3 regions of the Bacillus sp. M5A3_1b genome follow, and region 1 is predicted to be linked to each of the others. Evidence: riboswitches for the same ligand, from Rfam matches in the RefSeq annotation. Region 1 holds a riboswitch; each other region holds the start of a gene.
What was found. A riboswitch is a leader RNA that binds a small molecule or an ion and turns the genes downstream of it on or off. The one in region 1 is predicted to bind S-adenosylmethionine.
Positions count from the first base shown of each region.

Region 2: linked by a shared signal. The riboswitch ahead of ACLBWW_RS17895 (hypothetical protein) and the one ahead of ACLBWW_RS10160 (methionine ABC transporter ATP-binding protein) in region 1 are both predicted to bind S-adenosylmethionine.
Region 3: linked by a shared signal. The riboswitch ahead of ACLBWW_RS07865 (Na+/H+ antiporter NhaC family protein) and the one ahead of ACLBWW_RS10160 (methionine ABC transporter ATP-binding protein) in region 1 are both predicted to bind S-adenosylmethionine.

Region 1 covers NZ_JBKEZY010000003.1:85,192-95,581, reverse strand. Annotated here, with positions in the region: gene ACLBWW_RS10210 (PTS transporter subunit IIC) at 1-1,002, shown strand, start outside; gene ACLBWW_RS10205 (phosphatase PAP2 family protein) at 1,058-1,705, opposite strand; gene ACLBWW_RS10200 (hypothetical protein) at 1,849-2,376, shown strand; gene ACLBWW_RS10195 (DUF3937 family protein) at 2,617-2,859, shown strand; gene ACLBWW_RS10190 (hypothetical protein) at 2,978-3,349, shown strand; gene ACLBWW_RS10185 (arsenate reductase family protein) at 4,092-4,457, shown strand; gene gcvH (glycine cleavage system protein GcvH) at 4,499-4,882, shown strand; gene ACLBWW_RS10175 (toprim domain-containing protein) at 5,473-5,817, shown strand; gene ACLBWW_RS10170 (thioredoxin family protein) at 5,821-6,129, shown strand; gene ACLBWW_RS10165 (hypothetical protein) at 6,284-6,628, shown strand; SAM riboswitch class I at 6,754-6,861, shown strand; gene ACLBWW_RS10160 (methionine ABC transporter ATP-binding protein) at 7,161-8,186, shown strand; gene ACLBWW_RS10155 (methionine ABC transporter permease) at 8,179-8,844, shown strand; gene metQ (methionine ABC transporter substrate-binding lipoprotein MetQ) at 8,869-9,681, shown strand; gene metQ (methionine ABC transporter substrate-binding lipoprotein MetQ) at 9,753-10,390, shown strand, end outside.
Region 2 covers NZ_JBKEZY010000006.1:109,531-119,920, forward strand. Annotated here, with positions in the region: gene ACLBWW_RS17855 (YfcC family protein) at 1-257, opposite strand, end outside; gene rraA (ribonuclease E activity regulator RraA) at 458-937, shown strand; gene ACLBWW_RS17865 (DUF4430 domain-containing protein) at 1,276-3,030, shown strand; gene ACLBWW_RS17870 (DUF4430 domain-containing protein) at 3,178-4,002, shown strand; gene ACLBWW_RS17875 (energy-coupling factor transporter transmembrane component T) at 4,025-4,903, shown strand; gene ACLBWW_RS17880 (ABC transporter ATP-binding protein) at 4,882-6,537, shown strand; gene ACLBWW_RS17885 (ECF transporter S component) at 6,510-7,211, shown strand; gene ACLBWW_RS17890 (hypothetical protein) at 7,380-7,571, opposite strand; SAM riboswitch class I at 7,694-7,792, shown strand; gene ACLBWW_RS17895 (hypothetical protein) at 7,833-8,150, shown strand; gene ACLBWW_RS17900 (SWIM zinc finger family protein) at 8,404-8,793, shown strand; gene ACLBWW_RS17905 (NAD(P)H-dependent oxidoreductase) at 8,817-9,392, shown strand; partial or broken gene ACLBWW_RS17910 (group-specific protein) at 9,389-9,529, shown strand; gene ACLBWW_RS17915 (RNA-guided endonuclease TnpB family protein) at 9,783-10,390, shown strand, end outside.
Region 3 covers NZ_JBKEZY010000002.1:322,822-333,211, forward strand. Annotated here, with positions in the region: gene ACLBWW_RS07840 (response regulator) at 1-208, opposite strand, end outside; gene ACLBWW_RS07845 (sensor histidine kinase) at 205-1,260, opposite strand; gene liaF (cell wall-active antibiotics response protein LiaF) at 1,260-2,000, opposite strand; gene ACLBWW_RS07855 (PspA/IM30 family protein) at 2,107-2,769, opposite strand; gene ACLBWW_RS07860 (lmo0954 family membrane protein) at 2,816-3,172, opposite strand; gene ACLBWW_RS07865 (Na+/H+ antiporter NhaC family protein) at 3,402-4,718, opposite strand; SAM riboswitch class I at 4,812-4,917, opposite strand; gene ACLBWW_RS07870 (DUF402 domain-containing protein) at 5,038-5,556, opposite strand; gene gltP (glutamate/aspartate:proton symporter GltP) at 5,623-6,894, opposite strand; gene ACLBWW_RS07880 (murein hydrolase activator EnvC family protein) at 7,388-8,659, shown strand; gene ACLBWW_RS07885 (hypothetical protein) at 8,762-8,926, shown strand; gene ACLBWW_RS07890 (sodium-dependent transporter) at 8,953-10,308, opposite strand.

The DNA.
Region 1 (10,390 bases):
ATAATGTCTCGTGTATTTAAAGCATCTGCTGGAATCGCACAAGGTATTTTCGTATCCCTCGGAATTGGTTTACTAATCGAAAATATAGGAAGAATTGTTGATATTCCATTGCTGATTACAATCGGAGTTGTTGCAAAATCACTTATGGCACCAGCCATTGGTGCCGGAATTGCCTTTATGCTCGGTGCAAATGGTCTTGTAATCTTCTCGGCTATGGTAGCTGGAGCGATTGGTGCCGGATCCATTTCAATTACTGAAGTAGGTCTAATTATTAAAACAGGTGAGCCAATCGGTGCATTATTAACAGCGACTTTAGCTGTCTATATTGGTAAACGTTTAAGTGGAAAAACTGCGTTAGATATGATGCTCGTTCCATTTGCGGCCATATTAGGTTCTGGTTTAGTTGGTATTTGGTTATCTCATAATATTACTCCTGTGTTAAATACAGTTGGAGCATTTATTAAAGATAGCTCAGCTGGTAGCCCGTTTATCGCTTCTATCGTCATTGCAGTCGTTTGGGGACTATTACTTATCTCTCCCGCTTCATCAGCTGCGTTAGCGATCGCACTTAGCTTAGACGGTGTTGCAGGTGGTGCTGCTCTTGCAGGCTGCGTTGCTCAGTTTATCGGATTCTCTGTAATCTCAGCGAAAGAAAATAATTTAGGCGGCATATTAGCTCAGGCGCTTTGTACTCCGAAAGTGCAGTTGCCAAATATCACTAAAAATCCAATGATTCTCGTCCCAACTGTCGTCGCCAGTGCTATAGTTGGTCCAGTATCCGCATTAATTTTCCAACTAGAAGCAGGAAAAGAAATTGCAGGTCTTGGATTAAGTTCTCTTATCGCACCAATTAATTTAATTTCTAGCGAAGGATGGGAAGTTGTCCCGGCGATGGTCATCACTTATATCATCATTCCAGTAGCTGTTTCTTATATACTTTACATTGCTCTTAAAAAAGCAGGTCGTATTCACTCTGGTGATATGACTGTACCGCAATCTTAAATCGAAAATCTCCTTTTATATAGAGAAAAGCAGACTGGAAGCCACAGTCTGCTTTTTACATTTTGTGATTTTGTTTTACTGGAACACGTACAGTTTCTTTTGCTAATAATAGCTGCACGCCGAAGTAAAGTATGCTTGCAAGCGTCATTCCAGAAATGGCGTCTACAAACGCATGTTGCTTCGTAAATAGCGTTGATAAAATAATAAGCGTACCGAAGAAGGTGAGAATGTAATATTCAAAAGCATGTTGTTCTCTACGTTTAAAGGCAGCTAGCATAATCACAAAGGTAGTAAGAACGTGAATGCTAGGGAAACAGTTTACCGGTTGATCGATACTATAAATATAGCGGACTAGTTCGGAAAATACGTCGGATCCAACGACTGTTGGACGTGGTACAGTTGTCTGCCAAAAATAATAAATAGAAAAACAAGCAAGTTTTCCAAGAATTATACTACTTAAAGTGACATAATATTGTTTTCGATTCGCAAAGCAATAATAAATAAGTGCGCCGTATAAGTAAGGAAACCAAAGTAAATAAGGAATAATAAATGCTTTCACAAATGGAATCCAATCATCTACTACAGTTGTGACATCTACTGCGTGTACAGTAGATTTATTTAATACATCGTAAAGGGGACTTACGAGTACGAGTAGAAGTATATAACTTAACGGAAGAAAAGATGAAAGTTTAAATTTCTTCATGATAATCTCCTATGTTTAGTAATGTAAATAAATTCAATTGATTATAATATAGAAACGTCATTTGAGCTATCGATTTTACTTACATTTTCTTGAATTCACCTTACGTTTTTGTCACTTGACTGAAAAGAAGGGGAGGGTGCTAAATGAAGCGTTTATCGTATTTCTTATTTTTTATATTGATATGCCTAGTCAGTGCGGGGTGTGCAAAGGATAAAGAAGGAGAGAAATTAGAATATAACGGAAGAGCACTCGTAATTGGAGTTGTTGGAGAAAAGCCGAAAGATACGTTTAGGAATATAAAGTTTGAGGAGATAAAGTTAGAGGAACTGGAAAAGAAATCTAAGGAAGTAGATGGTTTTCTAATAATGAAAGATCACTTTCAAGAAGCCTCAACAGAGCAGTATAAAAATGTATTTTCATCGCTAAAAAAACCAGTATTTTTTATCGGTTTGCAAGATAAATCATATTCAACGTTTATTACAAAGGGGATAGAGTATAACAGTGCAAGAAAAGATGTAAATGCTATGTATACGCAAGGCTTTGCAAATATCGGAAGTGGTGAAGGACAACAATGGGCAGTCGGTTTGTCCAATGGTGGCAATACTGAAGAAAGTATTCACAATATGTATATCGTCGTATTTCAAACAATTGCAGATTATTTGAGTCGATGAAGAAGGAGCCTGTAAACGAGGCTTCTCCTTTATTTCGCATGCAGAAATCGATTATGTAATGGTCCGAATGATTTTTTTGTTATGAGGTTACTAGTCGAAATTATGGAATACTGTCAATACAATATGTAAATATGCATATTGTATTTATTTGGATATTATGTGTGTTAAAATTAAATATAAGGATTTTTGCATGTGAAGGACTAAAAACAGAAATATCCAATGAATTTTGAGAGGTGTTACATGTTTAAAAACAAGAAATTAATTCGGTTTGGTCTAACATTACTTGTATGTTTATTTGTAGTTGATTTTACAATCAGTTATTTTCAAACATATCTTGAATCAGCGGCAGGGATTAGATGGGTAGTATCAGAAACTTGGAGAACTATTTTGTTAGATGCCCCTGAAAGTATATTGGTTATTTTAGGCGCAATTGCTTTATATGATTTTACAAAAGAAACATCGCCAAAAGACGCATCCATTTAAATGCGTCTTTTTTTATTTCATTCAATTAGCAATTTCGTGGATGGTAGTTTTGCTATTAATGATAGGGCATTATGTCATACAATGAAGATAATATTAGAAAATTATGGGGATGATTACTTTGAGGAAATTTTTAATTAGTTATGCTGCAAGTTTGCTTACTTTTATTATCATATGGTTCTTAATACCGTATATTTCTGATCCTAGTTATTCTTACGAGAATGATTTACCTAATATAGTTGGATTTATTGTAATTCTCATCATATTTGGTAGTGTATTAGATCTTATAGTTTGTCTAATTGGAGAAGTATTATACAGCAACATAAAACAATGTAGGAAGTTTCGAGTTGGAATTCCTGTATTTATTGGACTAGCTCTTATCTATATATTTATACTCTCTCTTTTTACTATTACTAGTGCATATGCTTCTAGTTTAGTTGCACCTATTATTATCGGTTCCTTAGCTTTTTATGTAGTACGTAGAAAAATATAATTAACCTCAGCTAACGATAATTATGTAAATGAGCTAGTGGCGGTTCCGCAAAGATTTTGAATAAACTACGAAAAAGTAGAAAAGTATACATTTCTACTTTAATAAAGGATACGTTTATCTTTAGATTGATGATAAAAAAGAAGTACCCTGTCTCTAAGCAAGGGCACTTCTTTTTATATTTCAGTTAGTAATGTGAATTTCATATTCTCAGGAGCAGTTACTTTTGCTTTATTGATGATAGGTTTAATAACTTTTTTATGGGCTCAATACTACGGTCAAAATCGTTAATTCCTTTTATCTGTAAGCCTTTGTCATTTAAAGTGTTTCCAGGTTTTGTGACTAAAGGCTGAACCGGTTAAATAAACGTTTGTTTAAGATGCATGTTCGGTAGGAAGAAACTGATGCAGCTCAAGGGTGAATAAAAGAAAATAGGAATTTAATCAAACGTTTGTTTAAAATATATGTTCAGTAGAAAGAAACCGATATAGCTCAAGGGTGAACAAAAGAAAATAGGAATTTAATTAAACGTTTGTTTAAGATATATGTTCGGCGAGGGATGAGAGAAGAATCTAAAAAAATATATATTTATTTTTTCTTAACAAATGGCGGGAAAATAAGGAAAATTCGCAGGATTATTAAAATTTATCACGAAATAAGTAAAAGTTTAGCGAATAATCGTTTGAAATAATAAAACGTTTTCTATATGATAAAGGTAAAGGTTAGTAAAAAAGTAGGTGAATTTATGACAGTAACATTTTATTCATATCCAAAGTGTGGCACATGTCAAAAAGCAAAGAAATGGTTTGAGGCAAACGATGTAGCATATGAGATGATTCATATTGTTGAAAATCCACCATCAAAAGAAGATTTACGTAATTTACATGAAAAAAGTGAATTACCATTAAAAAAATTCTTTAATACAAGTGGAATGCGTTACCGCGAACTTGGTCTGAAAGATAAGTTAAAGGATGCAAGTGAAGACGAAATGTACGAACTTTTAGCATCTGATGGCATGTTGATTAAACGTCCAATCGTAACAAATGGAACGAATGTAACACTTGGTTTTAACGAAGAGCAGTTTGAAAGTGTGTGGAAAAAGTACCAATAAGGTATTTTTACATAATTAATACATTCACTGGAGGTACAGTCATGAGCATTCCAAATAATTTACGTTACTCTGAAGAACACGAATGGGTAAAAACTGAAGGTAATGAAGTTGTTATCGGTATTACTCACTTTGCACAAGGTGAGCTAGGCGATATCGTATTCGTTGAACTTCCTGAAGTAGGTGCAACAATCGAAGCTGACGAGCCATTCGGAAGCGTAGAATCTGTTAAAACAGTTTCTGAGTTATACGCACCTGTAAGTGGTAAAGTTGTAGCAGTAAACGAAGAATTAAGTGACCAACCAGAACTTGTTAACGAATCTCCATACGAGGGTGCATGGATGGTTAAAGTTGAACTTTCTGATGCAAGCCAAGTTGAGAAGTTATTAACTGCAGAAAAATATGCAGAAATGACAAACCAAGACTAATTATAGTCGACTAAAGGACAGCCTTTGTGCTGTCCTTTTTTATTTTGTGTAAAATAATGAACGTAGAATCATATACTAATTATCGTGTAGGAGAGTGTTTTTTGAAAAAACGATTTCGTTTAATTTTTCATTGTCCAGCTCCACCTCCTAGCCCTTCATGTCTAAGAACCTTCCGCACGAGAAGACAAAAAGCGTCTTCTGTGCGAAAGAACCTTAGCCAACAGGGCTAAACAGTCGGTTCCGCTTTTCTGTATTGTCCAGCTCCAGCGGCTAGATTGTTCGGTGGCTTCGCTTCTTCCTACAAGGCAAAAAGCGCCTTTACGTCAGAAGCTCCATCCCTCTCATAATCTGAACGAGCCGCTTGCGCTTTTCTTTGTGATCCAGCTCCAGCGGCTAGATTGCTCAGTGGCTTCGCTTCTTCCTACGAGGCAAAAAGCGCCTTTACGTCAGAAGCTCCATCCCCCTCACAATCTGAACGAGCCGCTTCTGCTTTTCTTTTGCAAAAATAAACAGGAAACAACATGAAAATAACGAATATACTATATACTAAGTTAAAGGTTGTATAGTATATGGTGATCGGGTGATGACATATGATTTATGTAGAAAAAGTCATTATTGTAGAAGGTAAATCAGATAGAAGAAAGATTGAATCTATTATTCGTGAACCGGTGGAAATTGTTTGTACAAATGGTACAATTGGTTTATCGAAAATGGATGAGCTCATTGATCAGTTTTTTGATAAGGAAGTGTATGTACTAGTTGATGCTGATGATGCTGGAGAAAAGTTAAGGAAGCAATTTCGAAAAGAATTTCCGCAAGCAGAGCATATTTACATTGATCGCTCGTACCGAGAAGTGGCAACTGCGCCATCTTCACACTTAGCAAATGTATTATGGGGAGCTGACATTGACGTTTATACAGAATATTTACGGTAAGGAATGATAGAAGTGATTGATTGGACAGGAGCCGAAGCTACAGCCCTAATAGAGAACGAAGAAAAAACAGTGTTATATGTATATACTCCAATGTGTGGAACATGCCAATTAGCAAAAAAGATGTTAACAGTTGTTGAGCTGACAATTGAAGAATTGAAAATTGGAATGTTAGATTTAAATTATGCTCCGCATTTAGCGAAAGAGTATGGAATCGAAAGTGTACCGTGTTTACTTGTTTTTGAAAATGGGACACTCATGAAGAAGATATATGCATTTCATTCGGTTGAATATTTATATACGGAATTAAAGTAGGCGGCAAAGTTTTTGCCGCCTCGACATATTTCTCGGGAAATATGTCGAGATGCAGGGTGGTTACAGTATTTGTCGAGCGAAAGTAACAGGATTGCTCTTTAGTGAGAGGGAATGGTATGTGTAATAGAAAGTGATATGAAGGATGTGATTTAGGGTGAAATTATATTCTTTGCTGCAATCATTTGTAAATTACGCTAATGGTCAATATCATTTAGAGCCGCTTTTAAGACAAGGAGAAAAAACTGTTAATTTCCGCTTTGGAGATGAAAGTTGTTCGTTACAAATTTCAAGAGATTATATAGAGCTGCTACATGAGGAAAGAGGAACGGAGCAAATCGTTTGTGTAGATGAGGAAGATGTAAAACAATTGGTGAACGGAAATGTACGATTGCAAACACTAATGAACGATGGACGTGTACAATATTCGGGAACGTATCGAACGATGCTATTAGTTGAATCGATGTTTCATATATGTAAACCGATGTCAGTAGGTGCTTAAAATTCTGAAGTTTCATTTTTTACGAAAATTTCTGTTGACATAGTGTGTGGATATTGATACAATTCAATTCATAAAATATAGACAATTTCATAAATTACAAATCAGACGAAAATGTAATCTGATTTCTCTTATCAAGAGAGGTGGAGGGACTGTGCCCTGTGAAGCCCGGCAACCGTCAACTTATGTTGAAATGGTGCCAATTCCTGCAAAGCAAATGCTTTGAGAGATGAGAGAGAGGGATAATGTTGTTATATACGCATATAAACCTTTCTGCTTCTCTAAAGCAGAAAGGTTTTTTTATTGTTTGAATGTGGAGGACATTCAAACAATAAAAGTAGTGATAACGGTGGACTACACGCATTAAAAATAAAAAATTGCGGAGTCGACCAAAAATCTAGCTTCAGCGGCTAGAACAGTCGGTCGTTTCATCCCTTCCTATGAGGCAAAAAGCGCCTCTACGTCAGGGATTCGGGCGTCCTCTTGTTCTAAACGAGCCGCTTACGCTTTTTAAACAAAAAAAGGGGTGAACATCATGATCTTGTTAGAAAATGTAAAGAAAATATATAAAGCAAAAAGCGGTGATGTCACTGCTGTAGATAATGCCAATTTAAAAATAGACAAAGGTGAAATATTTGGTGTAATCGGATATAGTGGCGCTGGGAAAAGTTCTTTAATCAGATTATTCAATCAGTTAGAGAAGCCAACTTCTGGCCAAATTACAATTGCAAATCGTGTGATTTCAGCAATTACAGGGAGTGAACTTCGTAAGGCAAGGCAAGAAATCGGAATGATTTTTCAGCACTTCAACTTACTTTGGTCACGAACTGTACGCGAAAATATCGAGTTCCCACTTGAAATTGCAGGTGTTGATAAGGCGAAGAGAAGAAAACGAGTGGATGAGTTAATTCATCTTGTTGGATTAGAAGGAAGAGGGGACGCGTATCCATCTCAGCTGAGCGGAGGACAAAAGCAACGCGTTGGTATTGCAAGAGCATTAGCTAACAATCCACAAGTGCTTTTATGTGATGAAGCGACATCAGCTCTTGATCCAGAAACGACAGATCAAATTTTAGATTTATTATTAGATATTAATAAGCGTCTCGGTTTAACAATTGTACTCATTACACACGAGATGCACGTGATTCGAAAGATTTGTAATCGAGTGGCGGTAATGGAGAAAGGGAAGATTGTAGAAACGGGTCCAGTACTTGATGTATTCCGCAATCCGCAGAAAGACATTACAAAGCGATTTGTACAGCAGTTAACGGATTCTGAAGATACAAATGAAACGATTGAAAGTTTAATTGAAAAGTATCCAGATGGTAAAGTAGTTCGTTTGCAGTTTATCGGTGAAGCTGTAGAAAGACCAGTACTTCAAAGATTAATGCAACGCAGTGATATAGAAGTTAGCATTTTGCAAGGAAACATCGCCCAAACAAATAACGGATCTTACGGTAGTTTAGTTGTTCATTTAAATGGTGAGGAAACAGCGATTCAGCAAGCAATAGAGGGAATACATCAAGATCAAGTAGAGCTGGAGGTGATTGCACATGGATAAGTTACTCACAAATATTGATTGGAATCAAATGTTAGAAGCAACTGGTGAAACGTTATATATGACGGCAATCGCAGCTCTTGCCACATTTGTTTTAGGACTAATTTTAGGATTGTTACTCTTTATGACAGCGAAAGATAATTTATGGGAAAACAAATCGGTTAACACGGCGATTGGAGCGTTCGTAAACATTTTCCGCTCGATACCGTTCATCATTTTAATCATTTTATTAATCCCATTCACAAAGATTCTGCTTGGAACAATTCTTGGAGCGAGTGCAGCACTGCCAGCTTTAATTATTGGAGCGGCACCGTTTTACGCGAGAATGGTTGAAATTGCACTTCGCGAAATTGATAAAGGTGTAATTGAAGCTTCAAAAGCAATGGGAGCAAAAACAAGCACTATTATTTTGAAAGTATTAATTCCAGAATCGTTACCAGCATTAGTATCTGGTATTACGGTTACAACAATCGCTTTAGTAGGCTATACAGCAATGGCGGGGGTTGTTGGTGCTGGTGGCCTTGGAACACTTGCTTATTTAGAAGGATTCCAGCGAGGAAATAACGATGTAACAATCGTTGCGACAATTTGTGTATTACTAGTGGTATTTTTCATTCAGTGGATTGGTGATAGTGTAACGACTCGAATAGATAAACGATAATAAAAAAACAGGAGGATGTTTCAAATGAAAAAATTATTACTTACAGCACTTATTTCAACTTCTATTTTGGGGTTAACTGCTTGTGGCGGGAAAGATAAAGATGAAAAGAAACTAGTTGTGGGGGCTTCTAACGTGCCGCACGCTGAAATTTTAGAAAAGGCAAAACCGTTACTTGAGAAAAAAGGAATTGAATTAGAAGTGAAAAAGTTCCAAGATTACGTGTTACCAAATAAATCGTTAGCGGATAAGGATTTAGATGCAAACTACTTCCAGCACATTCCGTATTTAGAAAAAGAAATGAAAGATAAAAAATATGATTTTGAAATAGCAGGGAAAATTCACTTGGAACCAATTGGTGTATATTCTCAAAAATATAAGAGCTTAAAAGAACTTCCAGACGGGGCGACAATTATTATGAGTAATTCCGTTACTGACCATGGACGTGGTTTAGCAATTTTACAAAAAGAAGGCATTTTAAAAATTAAAGACGGAGTAGATCCAGTTAGTGCAACTCCAAAAGATATTGCAGATAATCCGAAAAACTTAAAGTTCAAAACGGATATCGAGCCTGGTTTGTTACCACAAGTGTATAACAATAAAGAAGGCGACGCTGTTTTAATTAACTCGAACTATGCAATTGATGCGAAATTAAATCCAGAAAAAGATGCAATTGCAATTGAAGGTGATGATTCTCCATACGCAAACGTATTAGTGGTTCGTAAAGGTGATAAAGATAAAAAAGGGATTAAAGAGCTTGTAGAAGTATTGCATTCTAAAGAAATCGAAGACTTTATTAATAAAGAATATAAAGGAGCGGTTGTTCCTGTAAAAGAATAATTGCTGAAAAGAGCTGGTGTATGCCAGCCTTTTTTATAACTACATAACTATAGGGGAGAAGGGGACATCATATGAAAAAGATTCTATTGTCAGTTGTTACAGCGCTGTCTGTATTTACATTAGCTGCTTGCGGAGGGAAAGAAGAGAATAAGCTTGTTGTGGGAGCTTCTAACGTGCCGCACGCTGTTATTTTAGAAAAGGCACAGCCGATACTAGAGAAAAAGGGCATTAAATTAGAGATTAAAAAGTTCCAGGATTATGTTTTGCCGAATAAAGCGTTAGCGGATAAGGAAATTGATGCGAACTACTTCCAACACATTCCTTACTTAGATAAAGAAATTCAAGAAAAGGGATATAAAATTGTAAACGCAGGAAAAATCCATTTAGAGCCAATGGGCATTTATTCTAAGAAGTATAAAAGTTTAAAAGAATTGCCAGATGGCGGAACAGTTATTATGAGTAATAACGTAGCGGAGCGTGGCCGTATGCTCGCATTGTTACAAAAAGGTGGCGTTATTAAATTAAAAGACGGTGTAGATGTTGTTAAAGCAACAGTAAAAGATGTTGTAGAAAATCCGAAAAACTTAAAGTTTAAAACAGATGTAGAACCGGGACTTTCACCGAAGCTATATGAAAATAATGAAGGTGATGCTTTATTCATTAATTCAAACTATGCAATTGATGCGAAATTAAATCCAACAAAGGATGC
Region 2 (10,390 bases), on a different contig from region 1:
GGAGCAGCAAGTGTCATTCCTTTTTCAATAGCGGTAAAAAAAGAAACAAACCCTACCGGCGATTGTGGAACGGAATGATAACTTCCTGGTATTGTCGTTGTAACAGTACCGTTTGTAACTCTTTTAAACTCTCCAGCAGGAACGAAATATGTAGCAATGGCACATAGTAAAGCAATAAAAAATAGTAGTACATACGCATCAGGCATTTTAAACTTTCGTTTACTAGGTTGTTTTTTTACTTCAGTTTGTAATTGCATAAAACCCCTCCTTTTTCACCTAATTAATTTTTAATATTCTGAAATTTATCTGTGAAATAGATTATAATAAAGGTGGCTTCTTAAGGCAATAGTTTTTGTGTCCTTTTCCTGCATATATAAATTATCGCAACAATAGACAGGGAAACGAAAATAATCCAAGAATATGTTAAATAGAAAGTAAAAGGAAAAGAGGGAAAAAGATGTGGAAAACTACGGATCTATGTGATGAGTTTGAAAAAGAATTACAAATATGTCGCCAGTCTTTTCGATCTTTTGGGAAGAAAGAACAATTTCACGGGAAAATTGCAACGGTGAAAGTGAAGGATGATAATGTACTAGTGAAGGAAGGGTTGCAAACATTACCAGAAGGAACGGTATTAGTTGTTGATGGGGGAGCGTCTACGAATTGTGCGTTACTCGGTGATAATTTGGCAGCTATTGCGGAGGAAAGAAAGCTAGCAGGAATTATTGTATATGGATACGTTCGTGATTCTAGTGAACTAAAGAACATTAATATAGGTATTTTAGCGTTAGGGACAATGCCGAATAGAAGTGTAAAAGAAGGGAAAGGAGAACGAAATATTTCATTGCAATTTGGGCAAGTTGAATGGAAGCCGAATGAATATGTGTATGTGGATGAAGATGGCGTCATTATTAGTGAAAAGAGTTTGCATCGTTAATGGTTAGTAAGTTACTATTCTTAGAAAATAAATCCGATAAAGCATGGACAAAATTCTTTGTCAATAGTAAAATAATACAGAAATTTATAATTAACAGAATGTATAGGTTTATCGTTTTACGATAACTGAAATGGAAGTAAGTAGTGCCTAGAAAAGTGAATGTTATCACAATGATACGTTCATAAACAAAATTATTTTTCCTATACAAATATAGCCGCGAATGATGTGGGTAGGAGGTGTTGCACAGTTTGTTCGACACTTACAAAAAAAGAGTGTCAATTGCACGCCCTTGAAGGGTCTTTTTTTGTGTGAATAGTAGTAAGGGAGGAAATTTTGGGATGGCAATGTTGAAAAAATGGCTGCTTACGTCGTTAATGGCAGTTACACTCGTATTTGTTTCTTTTGCGAATACAGTACATATTACGTTTGCTGAAGGAAATACAGCAAAACTTGCAATTATTGGTGAATCACAAAAGGGCATTATGTTATGCCCGAAAGAAGAGCAAATTACAGATGGGGAAACAGCTTTAAGTTTGCTGCAAAAAGTCATGGGGGACAAAGTAACAGCAGAGACGATGTCGCTTGGAACGTATGTTAAAGGCATTGACGGCTTAATGGCTGGGGACACAAGCGGCTGGTTGTATGATGTAAATGATAAATCTGCAGAAGTTGGAGCAGATAGTTATAAATTAAAGTCTGGAGATGTTGTTGTCTTTCGTTTTGTTGCAGACTGGAGCAATATGAGCCAGGAAACATTACAGCAAACATTAGATAAATTTGGTACTTGTAAAACTGTAGAAGAACCAAAGACAGATGACCCAAAACCAGAAGAACCAAAAACAGATGATCCAAAAACGGATGATCCAAAACAAGAAAAACCAGAAGAACCAAAGACAGATGATCCAAAACCAGAAGAACCAAAAACAAATGATGAAAAGATAGAACAACCAAAGCAAGAGAACATTCAAGTTCCAGCAGCGAAAGTAAATGACGCGATCTCTAAGACATCTGAAAAGATGTTACAAGATGGAATTGAAAGTGATTGGGTAGCTTTAGGCCTTTCTCTTTCTGGAAAGAATGTTCCAATTGAGGCGAAATTAAATTATGTTAAGTCAGTAACTGAAAAAGTAGAAAAGCGCATTAACCGTTTTTCAGCGACAGATTTAGCTAGAACGATTATTATGATGAATGCAATGCAAGCAGACCCTACAAAGGTTGGCGAACATAATTTAGTTCAAAAATTGTATGAATCAGATAAAGTAAATTCTGTTACAGGTTATACATTTGCTTTACTTGCATTTGATACGAAGAAATATGAAGTGCCAGTGAATTCAAAATGGAATCGAGTTGCTTTAGTAGATGCGCTTTTAAACTCACAGCATACAGATGGCGGCTGGACTTACGATAGCGCAAGCAGTAAAGACAGTGCTAGTAGCGTTGATGTAACAGGTATGGTTTTATCAGCATTAGCTCCATATCAAGATCGACCAGATGTGAAGACAGCTGTAGAAAAAGCTGTTGCCTATTTATATAAAGAGCAACTAGAAAATGGTGGTTTTTCTGCTGATGGACAAGAAAACTCTAATAGTGTTGCGCAAGCAATTATTGGACTATCACTTGTGAAAGATGTAGATCAAAACCGTCTACATAAGGCAGTGCAAAATCTACTGTCATATCAACTTCCAAATGGTGAATTCAAATGGTTACCAAGTGATCAAAACGGTAGCGGAATGGCTACAGAGCAAGCGTTATTAGCACTACTTCAGTTTAAAGATCTTGAAAAATCGATTTATGACTGGTCAACTGTATCTGTTCCTGAAATCGATAAGAAACCAAATGTGGATTCAGAAAATGTTGTAGTAGAAAAAGAAGTTATTGAACAACCAGAAGAACAAAAGCAAGTACAACAAGAAACGAAAGATGACACTCTAAAAGTTGTTGTCGATAATGAACCGGTTAAAAGCAAAAAGTCAGGAAACGGTAGTACGTTACCAAAAACAGGAGCATCTTCTCATAGTGCAGCTACAGAAGTAGGTATGGGTGTATTATGTATTGCTTCTGCATATGTATTATGGAGACGTAAAGCAGCTTAACAAAAATTAGGAGCAATCATTTGCTCCTAATTTTATCCCGCATTAACTGCCCGTAAAAGCCCGATTGGTTCAACTAATAATAAGTGGGGGGTGGAAAAGCCCCCCACTTATTAAAGTTTCACTTTATTATGAAAGGTGAGAGACAACATGAGTAAGATGAAGTGGTTGATTTCTTTAATGCTTTCACTTGGGTTACTTGCCGGATGTGAAGAGGCAGCTGTAAAGCCTGAGAAGAAAGTAGAACCAAAGCAAGAAGAGGTTGCAAAACAAGAAGAGAAAAAAGATGAAGCGAAACCGGAAGAAAAGCCGGAGGAAAAACAAGCTGAACAAGAGAAAAATAAGCAAGACGAACAGAAAGAGAAACAAGAACAAAAAGTAGAAGAGAAGCCGAAAGAAGAAAAGGCACAGGCACAACCGGAAGTAAAGAAAGAAGAGAAACCTCAGGAACAGCCTGCTACTAAGCAACCAGAACAACAAAAAGCACAAGAAGAGAAACAACAAGAGCAACCGAAAGCGCAAGAAGTAAAAGAAGAAGCGAAGGTTGTGAATCAGCCGAAAGAAACACCGAAGCAGGAGCAAAAAGAGGATCCGAATAAAGGTGGAAAAGACGTAACTCTTCCAACACCACCGAAACCAGTGCCACCTAATCCACCAGAACCACCAAAACCACAAGCAAAACAAGTTACGATCTCAGTAAAAGGTAATGAAGGATACTTATTAGGTGCGAAAAAAATGGATGTACAAGAAGGCGATACTGTTTATAAAGTATTGCAGCGTACAGGTTTAGATGTGGATGCGAGTGGATCTAAAGGCGATGTTTATGTAAAAGGGATTAATGATTTATATGAAAAAGATATTACAGCTACTAGTGGATGGAAATATCGTGTGAACGGTTCGTTTCCAAACCATAGTGCGGGTGTAGTGACAGTGAAGCCAGGAGATACAATCGAGTGGGTGTATGTATTAAAATAAGAAAGGCATTCGGTAAAGGACTATGAAAATAAGTTTTTCTTCTTTACATCCTTTTGTGAATTTTTTCTATTATATCGGGGTGATGATACTATGTATGATGTGTCTTCATCCTCTTTTTTTAATTGGAGCAATACTATTAATCGTTATAATCAATGTGATGCAAGGGAATAGCGAAAAGATAAGAAAGATGTTACCGAGCACAATCGTTTTCTTTTTTATGGTCATTTTATTTAATTCATTATTAACACATAGAGGTCGAACTACATTATTTTGGTTAGGTGATAGCCGTATTAAGCTTGAGGCGATTATGTTTGGAGTAGTAATGGGGTTATTACTAGTTGCGATTATGTTTACGTTTGCTTCGTATAATGATATTATTTCAAGTCATAAATTTTTATATTTGTTTTCTAGAATTTCACCGAAAGTGGCATTGTTAACGATGATTACAGTGAGATTTGTTCCTTTGTTTATGAGGCGATTACAGAAAATAACACTCGTTCAAAAGACAAAAGGTGTACAAGTAGATGCAGGCTCAATTGTGGAACGAGTGAAAAATGGTATGCAATTGCTGCAAGTATTATTAATTTGTTCATTAGAAGATGCGCTGCAAACAGCAGATTCTATGCAAGCCCGTGGATTTGGTGTAACGAAGCGTACGACATATATTCGGTATAGAATGGAAAGACGAGATTGGTACACGCTCAGTTATTTAAGTATTCTACTTATCATTGCTATTATATGTAGTACGTATGGCGGAGGAAAGTTAATCATTTATCCAAAAGTCGAGTCTATTCTATTTCAGCAATACGATGGAATGATGTTTGGCGTATTTACGATGTTTATTAGTCTACCAATTATAATGGAAGGAAGGGAGTGGATATGGTGGCGCATGCAGAAATGAACAATTTATCATTTGTATATGCTGATGAAAACGAATATGCGTTACAGCATATTTCTCTTTCTATTCAAAAAGGAGAGTTTATTACACTTGCTGGAGGATCAGGATCCGGGAAGACGACTTTATTAAAACATTTTAAAAAAGAATTACTTCCAATTGGTAAGCGTACTGGGGATACATATTATGATGGTACTTTATTAGAAAATGTACCGGATTTGTTATCTGCCCAAGAAATTGGTATGGTATTTCAAAATCCAGAAAATCAGCTCGTAATGGATACGGTCATTCAAGAATTAGCATTTTCTTTAGAAAATATCGGGTTACCATCACAGATTATTCAAAAACGAATAGCAGAGCTTATTAGCTTCTTAGGATTTCAAGATTTATTGCATCAATCTGTTCATACGTTATCTGGCGGGCAAAAGCAGCTTGTCAATTTAGCTGCGGTATTAGTTATGCAGCCGAAATTATTATTATTAGATGAACCAACGGCGCAGTTAGATCCAATTGCTGCGAAAGAGTTTTTAGGATTGTTAAAACGAATTAACGAAGAACTTGGCATTACGATCGTTTTAAGTGAACATCGTTTAGATGAGGTGGTACCACTTGCTACACGTGTTATTTGTATGAATAATGGTCAAATCGTGTATGATGGAAATCCTAAAACGGTTATAGCGAACATGTGGGAAGTTGAAAAATTCCGTCCATTTATTCCGCAAATTCCAAGATTATTTTTAGAATGGAACGTGGAAGATATTCCGTTTACAGTGCGAGAAGCGCAAATGAAACTGAATAATTTTTCAGAGATATCCTATGTGAATGAGCCAATAGCACAAAGTGAAAAGCACGAAGTTATTTTAAGTGCAGAGCATATATCTTTTCAATATGAAAAAAATAGTCCACTTATTTTACGAGATTTAACCGTATCGATTGAAAAAGGAAAATGGGTAGCACTCGTTGGGAAAAATGGGACAGGGAAGTCTACACTGTTAACGATTTTGGCGGGGTTACAAAAAGCGAGAAGAGGGAAAGTAAAGTGGAATGGGAAAGTGATACATAAAATTGATTCGAAAGAACGATTTAAAAGTATTGGGTATGTATCACAGCATCCGTATTATCATTTTACATTTGATACAGTGTGGGAAGAAGTGTATGAGCGTGCACGTGAATTATACGGAGAACAAGGAAAAGAAATAGCAGAACATCAGCTTAAAAAGTTTTGGCTATATGCACTTAAAGAACGCCATCCACATGATTGTAGCGGGGGAGAGCAACAACTACTTGCATTATGTACAACGTTATTAACAAAGCCAACTTTATTACTACTTGATGAACCGACAAAAGGATTAGATCCGTGGAAGAAAGAAAGAGTAGGAGAGCTATTTAGAAAACTGCAAAAAGTAGGTACAACAATTGTAATGGCAACGCATGATATTGAGTTTGCAGCGAAATACGTTGATCAATGTATGATGTTATTTGACGGAGCAGTCATTATGAATGATGCACCGAAAGAATTTTTTAGTGGAAACTTCTTTTATACAACATCTATCAATCGATTCATTCGAAAAGAATTGCCATATGCATTAACGTGGGAGGATGTGTACGAAGCGTGTCCAAACGATATGTTGCATTCATAATATGTATTTTTGCAGTTATAATAGGTACATTACTCTTTACTACACTTATCATGGATGGTTATTACATGTTAAGTAGTTTGTTTTTATTAGTCGTTATTATGTTACCTTTCTATATCCGTTTTGAAAGGAAGGTGTTTGTTTCACGTGAAATTGTTCTCGTTGCCGTGTTAGCGGCAATTGCAGCAGTTAGCCGTGTACCGTTTTCTCTTTTACCAAGTGTACAACCGACTTCTTTTGTTATTATCGTTTCTGCAATTGTGTTTGGAAGCGAAACTGGATTTATGATCGGGGCAACAGCGGCGATTGTGTCTAACATCTTTTTAGGGCAAGGTCCGTGGACGCCGTGGCAAATGTTTTCATGGGGTATGATTGGTTTTATAGCAGGCTTACTTCGTAATACGTTTTTAATGAAAAAGTTATGGGGGAGACTACTATACGGGTTCTTCGTGGGCTTTTTATTTGGCTGGATCATGAATTTCTGGGGGCTTCTCGGTTTTATACGTGAAGCAACGTGGGAAACAGTCATTTCGTATTATATCGCAAGTTTTTATTTCGATTTGAGCCATGCAATTTCAAATGTTGTGTTCTTACTATTATTTAGTACGTCTTGGATTACGATTCTTACGAGATTTAAAAAGAAATACGGCATATTAGATAAGCATAACATGGTATAGAAAAGCATACTCATATAAGGTAGGGTCGCGACTTACATATTCGTTTGCCTCTTTCATGCTTCTTACATATTGTAAGGAGCATTTTTCTGTATATTTTTTAATTATAACGGTAATAATTATGAAGTATGCCATTTGAAAAAACTTCCCACCTTATGATGGGAAGTTTTTTCAATCTTGTTCTAAAATATGAACCGTGTAATCACAACGTTGAATAGCTTGTTCGATCGCATAAAGTGATTGTTCAATACGAGCGCGATTAAAATCTTTTTCAACAGTCTGTAGCGCTTCTTCTAAACAATGTTTTGCTTCTTGTAATGATTGAAAAGAATTTTGGACATATCCGCGAGCATTTTCGTGCATTTCATAATCCTCCTTGCATATTCATATATGTATAGTATGAACAGTAAGGAACAAAATATAATTTGTTATATTTGTTTGACAATTAGAATGAAATTACGTATAGTAAGAATTAAGTGAATATTTTCTTATCCAGAGAGGTGGAGGGACTGGCCCGATGAAACCCAGCAACCGCGATGCAGGTGCTAATTCCAGCAGAACATATTTGTTCTGGGAGATAAGACGAAGATATATACGTAACTTCTTCTTATCGGAGAGGTTTTTTTGTTGCAAAAAAACCGATTACGAAAATTTATATTAAGAAGAAAGGGGTTGCGAAGTACTGTGACACTCGAAAAATACGTAAAACTGCGTAGTACAGTTTATGAATATATGATAGAGCAAGATAAGCCAATATCATTGTTAGATATTCAAGAACATATCGTTTCGCATCATGAAGGAAAATTCACGAAAAAGATGTTACATCAATTTTATTTATCAAGACTATTAGATGAACTGAAACTGGATGGGAAAATTACATTAGCTGATGAATATCTCTATACTGAAAAAGGGGTATTTTATAAGGCGGGAAAAGGGAGCTAAGCTCTCTTTTTTTGAAGTATGTAGAGTAAAAGACTGCTTAAGCAGCCTGATACAAGGGAATGGTGTTGAGTGTGTAGTGTCAAAGATTGAATGTGCCTGAAAGAGGCACTTCATATCGGCTGCAAATGAAAAGAGACACCTCCGCCGAATAGGTGTCAGTCGTTTTGTCATATAGACTTGCTATTTGACAGTTATTAGAATAACATGCAGGGGTTGTGGAAGTCAAAAGGGAATTAAAGGAAGAGGTGTTGTTATGTACGCTTATTTATTACAGGATATAACGAAATGGATTCCGAAATACATTGTAGATAGAGGATACGAATATTATGAAGATGGACATGTAGAAGATGTTGAAATACACGATAAGAAAATATTTGCTTTCGTTACTGGAAATGCAGGAAATTATGAAGTAATTATTGACCTTGAAGATTTTACAGAAAGTAGCTGCGAGTGTCCTTATGAGAATCTTTGCAAGCATATGGCGGCAGTTGTTTATGATATTCAAGGTGCTGGTGAAAGTACGGTAAAAGAGAAACTGAAAGATTTAGAAAAGGAAGAGTTACTTACAGTATTAAATCGTTTATTACAAAGTTCGAAAAACGTACAAATTGTAGAGAAGATGTTAAAGAAGGGGAAACTTTAACTTATAGAGGGAGTTGTTTTGTAGTGAATGTACTAATTGTATACGCTCATCCTAGTCCTTCCAGTTTTAATGCGGGGATATTAAAGCATGTGCAAAAAGGATTACAAGAAACTAATCATTCGGTTACGGTACTTGATTTATATAAGGAGCAATTTGATCCAGTCCTTGTATTTAATGAAGAGAAGAAAAGACGTGATTTAGTAAATGAAGAAGAAACAGCTCGGTACAGAACGTTAGTGGAAGAAGCAGATACTCTTCTCTTTATATATCCAGTATGGTGGTGGGGGATGCCTGCTATTTTAAAAGGATTTATTGATCGTATTTTTGTAGCTGGATTTGCTTATAAATATGAAGGGGCCCTGCCGAAAGGGTTATTGAAAGGTAAGAAGGCATGGGTAATTAATACATTAGACTCACCGTTATGGTATGTCGCGCTACTATATAGATCAGTGGATTGGATTATGATGAAGAGAGGTGTGTTACGTTTTTGCGGCATTCGCCATATAAAACGATCAGTTTTTCAATCTGTGAAAACGAGTAAAGTAGAGAAGCGGGAAAAGTGGTTATTACAAATAGAAGAAAAGGCTCGTACATTATGAGTGAAATCGAACGTATAATAAAGTGTTGCAATTATGATAATGAACTTTTTCGTACATATATTAATTGTTTAATCCAATTGAAGAAATGTAGTGAAACGTTTCTTCAAATTCAAATACAATTAAGAAATGATTATTTAACATATTATCCGAAAGAAGTCTCTTTCCTCAGGCATGTGAAAGACGATAGTCTAGCGGCAGGTGGGAGATGAATTTCGGTTTGGCGTAGCCAAACATTTGGTTTTCCTATTTATTTCACCTCTGATATAATCAGTCTTATAAGAGGGGGATTTTGGTATAACAATGAAAGTAGATAATAATCTTGTAGTGTTCAGGTTGTGTGATCACCATCATAGCTTATGGGAAATGAAGCAGAAAATGAGGTGAGTGGATATGGCAAAGTATAATAAGGCGTACAAATTTCGTCTGTATCCAACAGAAGAACAAGCACATCTCATACGTAAAACGTTCGGATGTGTACGCTTTGTGTATAACAAAATGCTGGCTGAACGAAAAGAAGTATATGAAAAGTATAAAGAGAACCAGGAAGAACTGAAGAAACAAAAATTCCCTACTCCTGCGAAATACAAAGTAGAGTATGAATGGCTGAAAGAAGTCGATTCTTTAGCATTGGCTAATGCGCAATTAAACTTGCAAGCTGCGTATAAGAATTTTTTTAGTGGTCAAAATGATTTTCCTACATTCAAAAGTAAAAAGAGTAGAAAATCTTATACAACGAATCGAGTAAACGGAAATATTATGTTATTTCATGGTTATATCAAATTACCGAAACTGAAAATAGTGAAACTGAAGCAACATAGGGCAATCCCGCTAAATCATATCATTAAATCGTGTACGATTTCGATGACACCTACTGGTAAATACTATGTGTCCATCTTGACTGAATATGAAAAAGAGATTGTACAAAAAGAAGTACAAAGTGTAGTTGGATTAGACTTCGCAATGGCTGAATTGTATGTGAGTAGCGAAGATGAGAAAGC
Region 3 (10,390 bases), on a different contig from region 1:
TAATAGTACGTGTTGCTTCAACCCCATCCATCTCATCCATGACAAGGTCCATCAAAATAATATCTGGTCTTAATTGCAGTGCTAACTCTGAACCTTTTCTTCCATTTTCAGCTTCTCCAACTACTTCGATATCTGGCTGCGTTGATAAATATGCTGATACACCCATTCGAACCATTTCATGATCATCGACAAGTAACACTTTTATCATGATTCTCCCCCTCTCTCAATCATAATCGGTACTTTTACTTCTATTTGTGTCCCTTTAGCGGGGAAACTAAGTACTTTTAATGTCCCACCAATTTCATGAACACGCTCTTGCATTGATCTTAAACCATATGAACCAGCCTTATTCACTCCGACTTCAAATCCAACGCCATCATCAATAATTTTTAGAATTGCATATTGATCAATTTTCCGAAGACGTACTTCCGTTTTCTTCGCTTTCGCATGTCGTAAAGTATTGGATAAAGCTTCTTGCACAATACGAAATAAATGATCTTCTACACCTTTTTTCAATTCTATTGGCTCGATTAGCCATTCAATTTTCATATGTTGCTTTCGCGACAATTCCGTCAATAATTCCTCTATGCCTTGTGTCAGTTTCTTACCTTCTAATTGTACAGGACGTAAATGAAGAAGCAATGCTCTCATTTCTGATTGCGCATTTACAACCATATTTTCAACGAGCTGCAACTGCTTGTTTGTCGTTTCTGGAATTTCAGCTACTTGTTCATTAATAGCCGACATCATCATCGACATTGCAAAAAGCTGCTGACTTACAGAATCATGCAGCTCCCTCGCCAATCGATGCCTTTCTTGGGATATCGCTTCTTGTCTCATCTCTTCATTCCAATGAGCTCGTTCATTCGTTACTTTTTGAAAGAGTCCAGCTTGCTCCTCTAATCGACGAGCAAGACCGATTACTTTTCGTTCTACTTCATGAAATTCATCATCTGCAGTAAACGAAACATCGCTCGGAAAATTCCCTCGCTCCACTTCAAATAGAAAAGTATTTAATCCTTGTATACGCTGCTCTATATAGTAACCGATTGCATACCCTACAATTCCCCCGATAAGTAAACTTGTAGTCATAATAAACAAGCCAATTGGAACAGAAGCGATGGATTCCTTCCATAATAAATCATACACTTGTTGCTCGCTTTTCCATACATATACAATTGTACAAATGAGTGCGATACTAACAGAAGACAACATAGAATAACGAATATACATCCACGAAATATTTTTTTGTTTCTTCATTATACTTTCCTCACTTCCGTATCGCCTACGATAAGCGAAGAAATAATTTTAATACGACGAGGAGCTTCTTTATACTGCTCTGTTCTAAATGTAACATTACGATTAAATCCTGTCTCTTCATGTCCTGGCAGGAGCACACGTCCGACAATAACAGAATGATTTAAAGACAGCTCAATATCATATGGCACGTATAAACGAATATTACCAACGATACCTCGGATAACAATTACCGTTTCTCCTTCTGGAATCATAGCAGTTGTTAAATCTATTTCCACATCACAAGCACCATATTGAACATTAATATCCTCAAGTTCATAAATATGATCCATCATTCGCACATTACCTACAAACATGTTTTTTAAATATGGTTCTGTACGATAAATTTGCTTCTCTTCATCTATATATCCTTTTTCTTTAATTTCAACCTTCATTGCTTTTTTCTGATGTCCTTGTTGAATCAATTGATAACCAATTAAAGCTAAACAAGCAAAGACGACAAGAACAAATGCTGCTGATGAAAATAAGAAGAATAAAAATACGATACCACCAACAAATAAAAAGACATTTCCCCTTACATAACGATTCTTCTTACGATAATGCCTTCCAAACATAAGCATAATAAATGCAAAAATGAGACCACCTGGTTCAAAATGTCCAAGTATCATATCAAGAAAAAGACCGAATCCAAATATGATGAGGAGCATCCCCATTAATTGTGTTTTTGAAAATTGTTTCTTCATTTCAGCTCCCCCCTTCTTGTTACATATACATAGAAGAAAAGGCATTGCTTTCCAACACCTTTTCTCCTATCACTATATCATAAGCCTGTTTTATAATATACTACTATTATTTTGTTAACTCTTTTGTTAACGATACATCATTCTTCTCTTTCATTTCACGCTCAAGCTTTGCAATCTTCATATCAAATGTGTCACGTTCATGCTCCTCATTTATACGAGATTCTAAGTCGCGAATATGATCTTCAATTTCTTCAAAACGTAAGAACGGATTATTTTCATCCATTTTATGCATGGCTGTATTCATACGGCGATTTGCATGCGCCATATTTTCACGTGCCATTAATTCCATACGCTTTGCGTTCATTTCTTTTAATTTATTTTTCATTTCTGAAAGACGACGCTCTAACTCATCAATTTGCTCTACAACACCTGCATACATTTCTTCTAATCGAGTTACTTGCCCTTCATAATACGCTACTTCTTCTAACGCACGCTCATGTAGCTGTAATTCGCCTGCTTCTTGAGCGACGATCGCTTGCTTTGATCTTTTATTAACGAAATAACGTGCTTGCTCAAGCTCACGAGCGAAATTAGATTTTAATGTTTTGTGGCGCTCAATTAACTTCTCAATTTTTGTTATTTCACGCTCACTATCGCGTAAATATTGGTTTAACATCGCGATTGGATTTTTTCTTTCTTTCTCATCTAACACATTATGAAAATCTGCTAAAATTGCATCGCGTACACGTCCGAATAAAGATTGTTTCATTATAATCTTCCTCTCTTCTACTTTATAAATTTGATTTGATTTTTTATTAGTTTTTCATTAACTTGTTCCACTCATCTTCAAAGTTGCTATATGGTTTAGAACTTTCTGGTGCAGAATCAACAACTACATTTTTTTCTTTTTTCCACTCACGGTATCCGTAGTATAAAACTACTAATGCTGCGATACCAATTAATGCTGGGGAATGAGAAAGGGCGATGGACAAGCCGATCAAACCAACAATACCCCAAGCTAACTTTCCAAAAAATGATTGTGCTCGCACAAATGATTTATAGCTCCAGTACACAACTCCTGCTCCAATTGCGAATCCTATAATACCAGCAAGACTGCCAAGAGCAATTAAAGCTAAAATACCAGCCGCGATAAACGCTAGAAATTGTTTCATCTTGTGCTTGCCTCCCTTCGATTTGATACTCTTATCTTAACTATTTTTTCACTTTTCCATAACGAGCTTAAGAACCGTTTTCGACTCAGACTTAAGACTGAGTTGCATTCAGCCTTTTGTAAAAATATGCGGTAGGATAGGATGATTCACTCTTTTATCGCACATAAAAAGCCGTACAGAGAACATTCTCTGTACGGCTTTCATTACTATTCATAAACTTCATTTTAAATTATGCTGTTTTGTGATACTCTTTCTTTCCCGCTACTTTAGAAAACCTCGGGAAACCAATTAATATAGAAATAATTCCACATACTCCAACTAAAATCGGATAAAACGCATATGGTAACAATTCAATCGGAGATAACGCCGCAAATCCTGCTGCCGTTAACATTTGCGCACCATACGGAATTAACCCTTGCACACAACATGAGAAAAGATCTAATACACTCGCTGATTTACGAGGATCAATTTCATATTGATCTGCAATGTTTTTCGCAAGTGGACCTGTAAAAATAATAGAAATCGTATTATTCGCTGTACACATATTCGTCATACTCACTAAGCCAGCGATACCGAACTCTGCTCCTTTTTTCGAACGAATGTTACGAGTTAAAATATTCATTAAATATTGAATACCACCATTATATTGAATCAGTTCGACCATACCACCAATTAAAATAGCAAGTAATACTAACTCCATCATACCGCCCATTCCAGTCGTTACACTTTTAAAGAAACTCTCTAGCGTGTAACTCCCATCTAAAAGACCGATAACGCCGGATAGTACAGTTCCACCAGTTAACACAATAAGTACATTCCAACCAAGCAATGCTGTAATAAGTACTCCTGCATACGGTAAAATCTTTATCCAGTCAAAGCTATGCGCTTTAATCTGCGTGTCACTTCCTAAAGTAACGATTACTAATAGTACAATTGTAATAATAGCTGCTGGTAATACAATTAAAAAGTTCGTTTTAAACTTATCTTTCATTTCTGTTCCTTGTGAACGTACAGCTGCGATTGTTGTATCTGAAATAAATGATAAATTATCCCCAAACATCGCCCCACCAACAACAGTAGCCATCGTAAGTGCAATAGAGATATCAGTTTGCCCACTAATACCTACAGCAATTGGTGCTAATGCAGCAATTGTTCCCATTGAAGTTCCCATCGCTAATGAAATAAATGCCCCTATAACAAAAATTCCAGCTACGATAAATCCTTGCGGTAAAATGGATAACGCTAAATTAACTGTAGAATCAACGCCGCCCATCCCTTTTGCTGTTTCAGAAAATGCTCCTGCAAGTACAAAAATCAGAACCATAATCATAATATCCGGGTTCCCTGCACCTTTAGCAAATCGTTCTACTTTTACATTAAAACTTTCTTTACGATTCATCGCTAAAGCGACTCCTACAGCAATTGAAATTGCTACAAGTATCGGCAATTTATAGAAATCACCTGTAATAATTCCAGAACCAATAAATAGCGCCAAAAATATCCCAAGTGGTAATAAAGCCAAACCATTTCCTCTCGTTTCTTTCAAAGTACCATCTCTCCCTAGTTTCAACCTTTTCTAATGAATAACAAAAGACCTCTTCCAATGAGAAGAGGTCTTATACATCTATAAGGAACGCTCTTCTCATCTTTCAAGCACATGCTTGCTGGATTTGGCACAGCACTCTGAAATCGAGTCCGCTGCCGAGGCATCGTAGGGCCAGTCCCTCCGCCTCTCTTTATAAGAAGGTTTCATATTTATTTTTTAATAATAATTTCTTCCCTAACTTTACTCGCTTACAAAACAAAAGTCAATTATTTTTTGTATAGATTTTTTTGGTAATTATACAAAAATTTGAATACAACAATCATTTTAACTTTTTGATTTCTTCTTCCAATATTGAAATCCAATAAAATTCACTATTTTTTATTGCATCTATTATCCATTTCGTAGTGTACCAAGCTAACTCGTACTCTTCTTTTGTAACATCGCCACTTTTATAGGCGTCCTCTAGCTCATCTTCATCTAGTACATACATCTTACCGTTCGGTAATAACACTACATCTAAATATAAATCATCAAAATACGGTAAACCACGGTCATCAATTTTATATTCTTTCGCCACATCGATATAATATTGCACTAATTTTTTCTGATCATCTAACATAGCTGTAATCGCAAAGTTTTTCCCGTCTATAAAATATTGAATCCACGTATATTGATTCCCTGCGATACAAAGTTTTTTACCATCATATTCTTTACAACTAGGCTCTCTTACCTTTTTTATGTCTAATATTCCTAGCATTCCTTCTTCTACTTGCTTAACCGTATAATCCTTCTCTATTAGTCGCTTCCACGAAGAACCGTCACCATATTTACGTTTCATTACGTCCGCTTCCCTTCTATATAGAAAAGCCCCCACATATTATGTGAGAGCTTGTTCAAATTATAATTAAGCTGCTTGCTTATTAGAAATTTCTTTCAAATAAGCCTGTCCTTTTTCAGCGTCATACTGACCTTCCCACTTAGACATAACTACAGCTGCTAAAGAGTTACCTACAACGTTAACTGCTGTACGAGCCATATCTAAAATACGGTCAATACCAGCGATGAATGCTAAACCTTCAGGTGGAATACCTACTGTACCAAGTGTCGCTAATAATACAACGAATGATACGCCTGGTACACCTGCGATACCTTTTGATGTAACCATTAATACAAGTAATAATGTAATTTGTTGTGTAATAGATAAATCAATACCGTACATTTGTGCTAGGAAAATAGCCGCAATTGCTTGATATAAAGTTGATCCATCTAAGTTAAATGAATAACCTGTCGGAATAACGAAAGACGTAATTGCTTTCGGACAACCGAATTTCTCCATTTTCTCCATGATTTTCGGTAAAACTGTTTCTGAACTCGCTGTAGAATATGCTAAGATCAGCTCGTCTTTTAAAATCTTAAAGAATTGGAAAATGTTAATTCCAAATATTTTCGCTGTAAGTCCTAAGACAACTACGACGAAGAAGATCATTGCTCCATATACGACAATTAGTAATTTCCCTAATGGAATTAATGAAGCTAGACCGAATGTAGAAACTGTAACACCAATTAGTGCAAACACACCAAATGGTGCAAATTTCATAACTTGGTTTGTTACATAAAACATCGCATCAGCTACACCTTGGAAAAATTGAAGAACCGGTCTTCCTCTTTCACCAATTGCTGCTACACCTAAACCAAATAGTACAGAGAAGAAGATAATCGCAAGCATATCTCCGTCAGCTAATGACTTCATAATGTTCGTTGGAACAATATTTACAAATGTATCTGCAAATGAATGACTTTGCACTTGCTCTGTCGTATGTGTATATTTCGAAATATCTGTCTTCGTTAACTGATCCATATTTACGCCTTTTCCTGGTTGGAAAATATTCGCAATTAATAGACCGACAATAATTGCAATTGTTGTAATGATTTCAAAATAAAGAATTGTTTTTCCGCCTAGTCGGCCCAGTTTTTTTACATCACCAACACCAGCAACCCCAACAACAATACTTGCTACAACAATTGGTACAACGATCATTTTAATTAATCGGATGAAAATATCACCAATTGGTTGTAAATATTTCACAACCGCTGGATTATCAAAGAAAATCGCTCCAACTGCAATACCAAGCGCAAGTCCTATTAATATTTGCCATGCAAGTCCTATTCTTTTCATATTTGTTGTAACCCCCTCTTCGATGTGTCACTCTATCTCTCATTCTATCTCTATAAAACTTGAAATTAAGAGTATTACATATTATTCGACAATTCACTACATTTTGTCCCTGTTAAAAATCATAAATCAAAATTTTAAATCTGACAACAAAATAAGTTTGCCCGAACGCAAATAATTTTCTTGACAAAAACAAAACCCATGTCAGAAAACCTCACATGAGAACGATTCCTTATCAGTGTTTTATTGGATTCCTATCTAATATTTCACTATATAAAACAAATACATTATTCCCTTTATTTTACATAAAAACCCAAAAAATACATCCTTCTTACACGAACAAAAAGTGCATCTACCATGACAATTACCGTTGAAAAATGATAAATTCCGACAAAACTTAGCAACTTTATAAAATTTTCTTTACATTATGGTTACAACGATAGACACTCTTCTTCTTATGATATATAACATTCATAGGGAAAGGAGCCAGACAACCATGAAAAAGAAATTTGCAGCGTTTAGTGTTTTAGCAGCAGGAACACTTTTTGTTTCTCCGTTACTTTCACCCGTATACGCTGAAACGAATCAAGATAAATTATCTAATATTCAATCTGAATTAGAAGGAAAACAAAATGACTTACAAAATAAATCAGTTGAGAAAGAACAAATAGAAAAAGAAATTCAAGAATTACAAAAGAAAATTGATGACTTAACTACTTCTATTAATAAAAACGAAGCTGAATTAAACGATACAAAAAAAGAAATTAGTAAAACACAACAAATAATTACTGAAAAAAAGAAACATATAGAGCAATTACAAACAAACATAGATACGCGTCAGGAAGTTATTAAACAACGTTTACAATCTATGCAAGAAAAACCTCGTACAAACATCATTACAGAGGTATTAACAAATTCTACAAACATTGCTGATCTTGTTGATAATATGTACTCTGTAAGTTTAATTTTAAACAATGATACAGATATTGTTAAAAAGCAAACAACTGACCAAAATGCTGTGACGAAAGAAAAAGAGACTGTTGAGAAAAAAGAGCAACAATTGAAAGAATCCGAGCAAAAATTAGAACAAAAACAGCAAGAATTACAAAATAACCAACAACAGCAGCAAACCTTTATTAGCGATCTACATACGAAAGTAGCAAAAGTAGATTCAGAGATTGAAGGATTAGAAGAATCTAAAGGCATTTTAGAAAATCAGCGTCAAGCTGTTCAAAAAGCAATTGAAGAAGAAAAACGTGCCGAAGAGGCTCGTAAAGCTGAAGAAGCTCGCAAGGCGGAAGAAGCTCGTAAACAAGCTACTACATCTGCTCAAACAGCTCAAGCAGCTCCAACACCACACGATACAAATATTGGTGGGTTTATTAAGCCAGCAGCTGGATCAAAAACTTCTGGGTTTGGCGTGCGCTCTATAGATAACCATAAAGGAATCGATATCGCAGCCTCAGGAACCGTTCCAATTATTGCCGCTGCTGATGGCGTTGTTATTCGCTCAGAATTATCATCTAGTTACGGAAATGTTGTGTACTTATCTCACCGTATAAACGGAAAAACATACACAACAGTATATGCTCATATGAGTAGCCGTTCTGTATCAAATGGACAAACTGTAAAACAAGGTACTCAACTCGGATTTATGGGGAACACTGGCCAATCATACGGACAACATTTACACTTCGAGCTTCACCTTGGAGAATGGAATGTCGGCAAAACAAATGCAGTTGATCCATCTCCTTATATCGGATTATAGAAAAAACTCGGTGCATACCGAGTTTTTTATTTATACTTCACATAATATAGGCTTTCCACATAGACTATAACTAAATGCCTATAGTTTACGGGGTGATCAACTATGAATACACAATTACTACAAGAAATAGAAGAAGCTAGAGAGACTTATATCGGTCGGCTATTTACGTTTGGCGGTTCAGCGTTATTTTTAATCGGATCATTCATCGCAGTCGTCACAGCCTACAAAGCATACAATCGCTTATTAAATACACCTCCAACACAATAAAAAGACGGAGATTTCTCCGTCTTTTTTTATGCAAACATTTTAAATACGCCTATCGCATTTAAAAATACAATAATTACCGTTACTGGAATAACATAACGAAGCAAGAAGAACCAAATATTAAATAATGTTTTCCCTTTCGTTTCCGTAACTTCTAATTCTTTCATTAACATTTCTTTACTCATTTTATTTGGTACGAATAGCGAAATGGCTAGTACTCCGAGCGGCAGTAATACATTACTTACCGAAAAATCGACGAAATCAAAAAATGTCTTACCAAATATTTTCACATCACTCATAATTCCAAACGATAATGCTGACGGGATTCCAACTGCAAAAATAAGAATACCAATTAATAATGATGCTGACGGACGCTTTTTCTCATTATCTTTCGCAACAGATGCTACTACAATTTCAAGCATGGAAATCGCAGATGTTAAAGTTGCAAAGAAAAATAAAACTAAAAACATAATGAAGAAAAATTGTCCAAATGGTATTTTCGCAAATACTGCTGGAAGGACGATAAACAGTAGTCCTGGTCCTTCAGTCGGCTTAACGCCTAATGCGAAAATCGCCGGGAAAATTGCTAATCCTGCAAGTACTGTAATAAAAACAGTTAAACTTACAATAGATGTTGCTGATTTAGCTAAATGTTCTTCTTTCTTCAAGTACGAACTATACGTGACCATTACTGAGGCACCTACTGTTAGTGAGAAGAACGATTGTCCCATCGCGTATAAAATCGTATCTGCTGTCAGCTTTGAAAAATCTGGTTTTAAGAAGAACTCTACCCCAGCAAAAGCACCATCTAGTGTTAACGCACGAATAATGATTGCAATAAACAAAATAAATAATAGCGGCATCATATACTTACTTGCCTTTTCTATTCCCTTCTCTACACCTTTACTTACTACAAAAATAGTACAAAGCATAAAGATAAATTGCGCTCCAATCGCACTTACTGGATTTGAAATCGTTTCACCAAATAATTTTCCATAATCAACAACACCATTCCAGAAGCTACCTGTAACACTATAGTATAAGTACAGTAAAATCCATCCACCTACAACACTATAAAAAGAGAGTACACTAAAACAAGTAACAACTCCCATGCGACCAATCCAAGGATATAACTTGCTATTTGGCACCAATACTTTATACGCTGTAACTGCCTCTTTTTGAGTACTACGTCCAATAACAAATTCAGCTAAAAGAAGCGGCATACCTATAAATACAGTTAATAGTAAAAATACAAGGAAGAATGCGCCTCCCCCACCATTACCTGCAACATACGGAAATTTCCATATGGCACCAAGACCTACTGCGGCTCCGGCTGCTGCGAGTACAAAGCCTATTTTCGACGTCCATTGCTGTGTTTCTTTCATCATAAATTCTCCTTTTCTGAATATTTAAACTTTTGTTAATTATACACTTTCATTTCATACTCGCACACCTCCTTTAGAAAAT